2 linked regions of the Chondromyces crocatus genome follow. The protein of the gene in region 1 interacts with the protein of each later gene in a pairwise test. Links are inferred from orthologs where the notes say so. Each region holds a gene or a part of one and is shown in the gene's direction. Other genes may lie near its edges. The genes, in order: CMC5_RS16275 and CMC5_RS30845.

Region 1 (3,794 bases):
AGCCGAGGGCTGCCGCCGCGAGCTGAGGACCGAGCGCCGAGCCGCCGATGCCGACCACGAGGAGGCGGCGGAAGCGGGCCGCGCGCTCGGGCCGGAGGTGAGCGGCGTGGATGTCGGAGGCGAACGCGAGGACGCGGGCCAGGGTGCGCTCGATGTCGCCGCGGATCTCGGGGGTGGGCGCGAGCGCAGGAGCGCGCAGCCAGTAATGGCCGACGCGGCGCTGCTCGTCCGGGTTGGCGACGGCGCCCGCCTCGAGATCGGCCATGCGGCGCAGAGCATCCTGGATGCGCGGCGCCATTCGCTCGAAGAACCCCTCGTCGAAACGAATCCGGCTGACATCGAGCCAGAAACCCAGGGCTGGCGCGTGAATCAAGAGGTCGCGGAAGCGGTCGAAACGGTCCAGGGCCATGGGCCCGTTGTACCCCGACCGGTCGGTACAGGCCCGGAAAACGTCGGCCGAGACCTTGACAACCCGTGCCTCGGCGCCAGACCGGCATTCGAGTCAACTTCCGGTCTGGCACGCGAGTCCGTCTCGCGTTATTTGCAAGGCGTCCCAATGCAGCTTGATTTCGGAGTCAATGCAGGTTTCGTCGAGGAACTCTACGCACAGTTCGTGGAGAACCCGGCGTCGGTCGACCCCAGCTGGCGCGCCTTCTTCGAGGCGAACGGCGCGAACGGTCATGGCAATGGCCATGGCAACGGAGCCGGTCCGACACTCTCCGTGGCGCAGCGGCGCGCCACGGCGCCCGCTGCCGCCGCCGCCGGCCGGGAGGAGCCGCAGAAAACCTCGAACGACGCTCAGGCGCGCGAGCTGGAGACGGCCTTCGCGAAGACGCTCAGCCAGTACCCCGCCGCGGACACGACGCGCGATCTGCAGGTGCTCGCCCAGGGTGCGCTGCAAGCGCGTGCCTACGCGCTGATGAACGCTTACCGCGTGCGCGGTCACCTGTTCGCCCACCTCGATCCGCTGAACCGGCCGCCGGGCGCGCCGCCCGAGCTCGATCTCACGAACTTCGGGCTCAGCATCGAAGATCTCGACAAGCCCTTCCCCACCGGCGACATCGCCGGCGTCCCGCCGGTGCTCACGCTGCGGGAGATCATCCAGCACCTCTCCGAGACGTACTGCCGCACCATCGGCGTGGAGTTCAACTTCATCGAGGTGCCCGAGGAGCGGAACTGGCTCCAGCAGCAGATGGAGTCGACGCGCAACCGGCTGCAGATCGACCGGGAGAAGCAGCTCCGCATCCTGACGAAGCTCAGCGACGCGGAGATCTTCGAGCAGTTCATCCACGTGTCGTACGGCGCCGGGACGAAGCGCTTCTCGCTGGAGGGCGCCGAGAGCCTGATCCCGCTGCTCGACCTGCTCATCGAGCACAGCGGCGATCACGACGTGCGCGAGATCGTGATGGGCATGGCGCACCGCGGCCGGCTCAACGTGCTCGTCAACATCATGGACAAGAGCATCCGGGAGATCTTCGCGGCGTTCGAGGACAAGGACGGCGAGCGGAACCTCGGGTCGGGCGACGTGAAGTACCACCTCGGGTACTCGACGGATCGCAAGCTCGAGAACGGGCGCAACGTCCACCTGACGATGACGTTCAACCCGAGCCACCTGGAGTTCGTGAACCCGGTCGTCGAGGGGCGCACGCGCGCCAAGCAAGACCGGCTGCTCACGCAGGAAGGGAACGCGGAGGAGACGCGCCGCCAGGTGATGCCGCTCCTGATCCACGGCGACGCGGCCTTCATCGGGCAGGGCGTCGTGGCCGAGACGCTCAACATGATGAGCCTCGACGGCTACGCGACGGGCGGCACGGTCCACGTGATCGTGAACAACCAGGTCGGCTTCACCACGATGCCGCACGAGTCGCGCTCGACGCGCTACGCGTCGGACATCGTGCGCATGCTCAAGGTGCCCGTGTTCCACGTGAACGGTGAGGACCCGGAGGCGGTGACCCACGTGGCGCAGCTTGCGATCGACTGGCGTCAGCGCTTCGGCAAGGACGTGGTCATCGACATGTACTGCTACCGCAAGTACGGCCATAACGAGGGCGACGAGCCGCGTTTCACGCAGCCGAAGATGTACCAGGCGATCGACAAGAAGCCGACGGTGCGCCAGGCCTACGTGCAGCGCCTGGTCGAGATGGGTCAGGTGACGGAGGCCGCGGCCGAGGAGCTCGTGAAGAAGCGCCGCGAGGTGCTGACGACGGCGCTCGACGAGGTGAAGCAGAAGGGCTTCGCGCCGGTCACCTACTCGATGGCAGGCGTGTGGACGAGCTACCGTGGCGGGCCGGATGCGGCGACGCCGGAGGTGGACACGGCCGTCCCCGCCGAGAAGCTGATCGCGCTCTCCGAGCAGACGCTGGTGCTGCCGGCCGGCTTCAAGGCGCATCCGAAGGTGCTGCCGCTGCTCAACGCGCGACACGAGCGACTCATCGCTGGAGAGAGCTTCGACTGGGGTACGGGCGAGATGCTCGCCTACGCCTCGCTGCTCTCCGAGAAGGCGTCGGTGCGCATCTCGGGTCAGGACGCCCAGCGCGGTACGTTCAGCCACCGCCACGCGGTGCTGTCCGACGTGGAGACCGGGGACCGCTTCGCGCCGCTGGGCCAGGTGGCCGAGTGGCCCGCTCGGTTCGAGGTGTTCAACAGCCCGCTGAGCGAGGCCGGCGTGCTGGGCTTCGACCTCGGGTACAGCCTCGATCATCCCGACGGGCTCGTGATCTGGGAGGCGCAGTTCGGCGACTTCCTGAACGGGGCGCAGGTGATCATCGATCAGTTCCTCACGTCGAGCGAGGACAAGTGGCACCGGCTGTCGGGCCTCGTGCTCTACCTGCCGCACGGCTACGAAGGTCAGGGGCCCGAGCACTCCAGCGCCCGCATGGAGCGCTTCCTCCAGAACAGCGCCGAGGACAACGTCCAGGTCTGCAACCTGACCACGCCCGCGCAGCTCTTCCACGCGCTGCGACGCCAGGTGCACCGGCCCTGGAGGAAGCCGCTCGTGATCTTCACGCCGAAGAGCCTGCTCCGCGTGGCAGCGAGTTCGAAGGGGCCGCACCGCCCGGTGTCGACGCTGAAGGATCTCTCGGAAGGGCGCTTCCACCGCGTGCTGCCCGACACGGGCGGCGTGGATCCGACGGAGATCCGCAAGATCCTGCTCTGCTCGGGCAAGGTCTACTACGACCTCGCCATCGCACGCGACGAGCGCAAGGCGAACGACGTGGCGATCCTGCGGCTGGAGCAGCTCTACCCGATCAACGACGAGCTGGTGCAGGCCCTCGCGTCGTACAAGGACGGGACGAAGCTCGTCTGGGTGCAAGAGGAGCCGCTCAACTACGGCGGCTGGTACTACATCAACGCCGTGCTGCCGCAGATCCTCGGGGACCGTTTCCCTCTGAGCTGCGCGGGCCGCGCGCCGAGCGCGAGCCCGGCGACGGGCTCGAAGGCCGCCCACCTGATCGAGCAGAAGATGCTCGTCGACGAGGCCTTCGGGAGCTGAGCATGAGCGCCACCGCGAACACGCCCGAGAGCCTCCAGGATCGGTACGCACCGAACAACATGTGCTTCGGCTGCGGTCCGGCCAACGAGAAGGGGCTCCGTCTCAAGAGCCGCGTCGAGGGCGACGAGCTGGTGGCCGACTTCGTCCCCGAGGAGCACCACCAGGCGTTCGCGGGGATGCTCAACGGCGGCATCACCGGGGCGCTCCTCGACTGCCACTCCAACTGGGCGGCGGCCCATCACCTGATGCAGGTGCGGGGAGAAGAGGCACCTCCTTGCACCGTGACCGCCGATTTCCACGT
Region 2 (3,238 bases), 4.2 Mb from region 1 along the record:
GGCGCCCCGGAGCTGGAAGTAGGCGGGGAGCAGCTCGGCGAGGAGCGAGGCGCGTCGGTAATTTCCCTCGATCGAGCGCTCGGCGAGGCGCGCGAGCATCTTCTGACCCCACGCCTGGAGCGCCTCCCGCTCCCCCGGCGGCAGCGGGGCGGGTCCCTCTCGGAACACCTGCTGTGCGCGCTTCAGCAGCGCGGCGCCGAAGCCGTGGGCGTCGACGATCACGATCCCTTCGCGGATGCGGAGCAGGCCCGGGTCTTTCGTGACGTCGAGTGCGGCTTCGGGCTCGATCCAGGCGTCGATGGCGAGGCCTTCGATCGGACGGACGAGGCGCTCGGCGGCACCGTCTTTCCGGACGAGGAGCAGGTCATGGTCGCTGTCGGGGCGGCCTTCGCCGCGACCGCGTGAGCCGTAGAGGATGGCGGCGTGGCAGCCGTGCTGCTCGGCGAGGGCTTCGATGACGCGGCGCTCGTGGGGGGAGACGCGGTCGCTCGGCGCGACGGGCAGAGGTGCCGTGGCGCTCGGTCTCGGAGAGGAGGCTGGCGCGCTCGACGAAGGAGGGGTCGGGGGCATGGAGGCTCCGGTCGATCGGAAAAGCTGGGTGAGGGGTCGGGTCGAGGGAGGGTAATGCGGTGACCTGGTGAGGCGCCATCCGTCGGCAGGGGCGGCGCGGACGGGGGCGACCGCAAGGGAGGCCGACGCGCTCGCTCGACGCGAACCCAGGGGAGGTCTCTGGCGATGCGCTCGGCCAGCTCTACCGCGCGTCACGCTCGCAGGGGGGGCGGCGCGTGTGCTAGACCCGCGGCCCCCTTCCACCCCCCTCCACGAGCCAGCAGTTCCGCCATGATTCGCCTCGATTCCATCAGCAAGCAGCACGGGCGCCAGATCCTCTTTCTGGAGGCCAGCGCGGCGATCAACCGCGGCGAGAAGATCGGCCTGGTCGGGCCGAACGGCGCCGGCAAGACCACGATCTTCCGGCTCATCACCAAGGAGGAGGCCGCAGACGATGGGCAGGTCGCCGTCGATCGCGGGGTGAGCATCGGCTACTTCAGCCAGGATGTCGGCGAGATGAGCGGCAAGTCCGTGGTCGCCGCGACGCTCGACGGGGCAGGGCCGGTGTCCGAGGTGGCCGCGGAGCTTGCCGAGCTGGAGCTGGCGCTCGCGGACCCGGAGCGCATGGACGAGATGGAGCAGCTCGTGGAGCGCTTCGGTCACGTGCAGGCGCGCTACGAGGAGCTGGGCGGGTACGCGCTCGACGCGCGGGCACGCGAGATCCTGGCGGGCCTCGGGTTCGCGCAGGAGGTGATGGACGGAGACGTGGGGGCGCTGTCCGGCGGGTGGAAGATGCGCGTGGCGCTCGCGCGGATCCTGCTGATGCGGCCCGACGCGCTGCTGCTCGACGAGCCGACCAACCATCTGGATCTGGAGTCGATCCTGTGGCTGGAGGAGTACCTGAAGCAGTACGAAGGCGCGCTGCTCATGACGTCCCACGATCGGGAGTTCATGAACCGGATCGTCTCCAAGATCCTGGAGATCGACGGCGGCGAGCTGACGACGTACTCGGGCAACTACGACTTCTACGAGCGGCAGCGCGCGGTCAACGAGGCGCAGGCCGAGGCGCAGTACGAGCGGCAGCAGGCAATGCTGGCGAAGGAGATGCGCTTCATCGAGCGGTTCAAGGCGCAGGCGGCGAAGGCGGCGCAGGTGCAGTCGCGGGTGAAGAAGCTCGACAAGATCGAGAAGGTGGAAGAGCCGCGGCGAAGGCGGACGCTGACCTTCGACTTCCGCACGCCGCCCCGCTCGGGCGAGGACGTGGCGCGGGTGGAGGACGTCCACAAGGCGTACGGGTCGCGCACGATCTATGACGGGCTGGACCTCTTGATCCGGCGGCGCGAGCGCTGGTGCGTGATGGGGGCGAACGGGGCCGGGAAGTCGACGCTGCTCAAGCTGATCGCGGGGCACTCGCAACCCGACTCGGGGCGGGTCCACGTGGGGGGCAGCGTGAAGATGGCGTACTTCGCGCAGCACGCGATGGAGTTGCTCGATCCGACGCAGTCGGCGTGGGAGACGCTCTCGGGTGCGTTCCCGCTGGCGTCACCGGGCTCGCTGCGCACGCTGGCCGGGGTGTTCGGGTTCTCGGGCGACGACGTGGAGAAGCCTTGCCGCATCCTGTCCGGTGGGGAGAAGGCGCGGCTCGTGCTGGCGAAGATGCTCTACGATCCGCCGAACTTCCTGGTGCTCGACGAGCCGACCAACCACCTGGACATGGCGACGAAGGAGATGCTGATCAAGGCGCTCGCCGACTTCGAGGGGACGATGCTGTTCGTGTCCCACGATCGGCACTTCCTCGCGGCGCTGTCGAACCGGGTGCTGGAGCTGCTCCCCGAGGGCCCTCGGGTGTACGGGGGCGGGTACACGGAGTACGTGGCGCAGAGCGGGCACGAGGCGCCCGGGATGCGGGCCTGAGGAAACCTGGGGGGGTTCGCGCGACGGCCTGGTGGGGGCCGCGCATCCGAGCGACGGTCTGAAGGCTTGGGACCCGCGCTCCCGTCATGCGCCCACGCAGACGAATGTGGTCTTGGTTCTGGACGCCCGTGGACCCGGACCCAGCGGTCGACGCCGCTGCTCTCGCCGTTGCTCTGGGCATGGCTCTGATGCACGCGGCCGGAAACTTCGCCCGCTTCTCGATGCACCGACGTCAGGCCCGAAGCGGCGAGACATGCCAGATTTCCCGAGTGGATCGCGGGGTGGTGGGGCCCGACGAGCTTGGCTCGGCGGGGCGGCGGGGGCGCGTGCCCCTGCCGTGTGAATGAGGGGTGACGGTCGGACAGGGTTCGGCCCGAACGGCGTGCGATCGGGTCGCTGCGGCAGGTGTTGACACCTGCTGGCGTCCTCCACTAGCGTGATGTTGAAAGTTATTTTCATATCCAGGTGAGCAGCTCTGCGCTGGGATGCAGGGCGGGTGGCCTCGTACGGTTTCCCGCCTCACCGTGCATGAGCCGCTCCCTGCGTCACGTCACATCGAATCGAGGAACCCGTATGGGACTTCGCCGGAAGCCTTCTGATCTCACCGCCATCGCTGGACTCGCGTTCCTCATCGCCGCGCCTGCATGCGCCGCGATGGACAACCTCGATTACGGCAAGAATGAGCCGTCCGAGGTGACGGGCTCGGGAGGCACGGGCGCTGGCTCGGAAGGTGGGAGCGATGGCAGCGGTGGCGCTGGTGCCACGGGTGGCGCTG

Evidence for each region.
Region 2: the proteins of CMC5_RS16275 (region 1) and CMC5_RS30845 interact in binary tests that used the Escherichia coli proteins (3 or more experiments, as listed by UniProt). The link is inferred for Chondromyces crocatus from one-to-one orthologs.

Annotation. Positions count from the first base shown.
Region 1 is NZ_CP012159.1:4,398,739-4,402,532, reverse strand. Bases 210-3,693 are described here. They hold CMC5_RS16275 (2-oxoglutarate dehydrogenase E1 component), read left to right. Parts: upstream 210-556; coding sequence 557-3,493; downstream 3,494-3,693. Other genes in these bases: CMC5_RS16270 (PaaI family thioesterase), read left to right, coding at 3,496-3,693; CMC5_RS16280 (glucose-6-phosphate isomerase), read right to left, coding at 210-409. Also shown: more of CMC5_RS16280, read right to left, coding at 1-209; more of CMC5_RS16270, read left to right, coding at 3,694-3,794. UniProt on the Escherichia coli protein: E1 component of the 2-oxoglutarate dehydrogenase (OGDH) complex which catalyzes the decarboxylation of 2-oxoglutarate, the first step in the conversion of 2-oxoglutarate to succinyl-CoA and CO(2).
Region 2 is NZ_CP012159.1:8,566,284-8,569,521, forward strand. Bases 224-3,151 are described here. They hold CMC5_RS30845 (ABC-F family ATP-binding cassette domain-containing protein), read left to right. Parts: upstream 224-840; coding sequence 841-2,463; downstream 2,464-3,151. Other genes in these bases: CMC5_RS30840 (nucleotidyltransferase domain-containing protein), read right to left, coding at 224-570; CMC5_RS46680 (hypothetical protein), read left to right, coding at 3,037-3,151. In the rest of the region: more of CMC5_RS30840, read right to left, coding at 1-223; more of CMC5_RS46680, read left to right, coding at 3,152-3,238. UniProt on the Escherichia coli protein: Genetic data indicate it may be involved in ribosome assembly or function.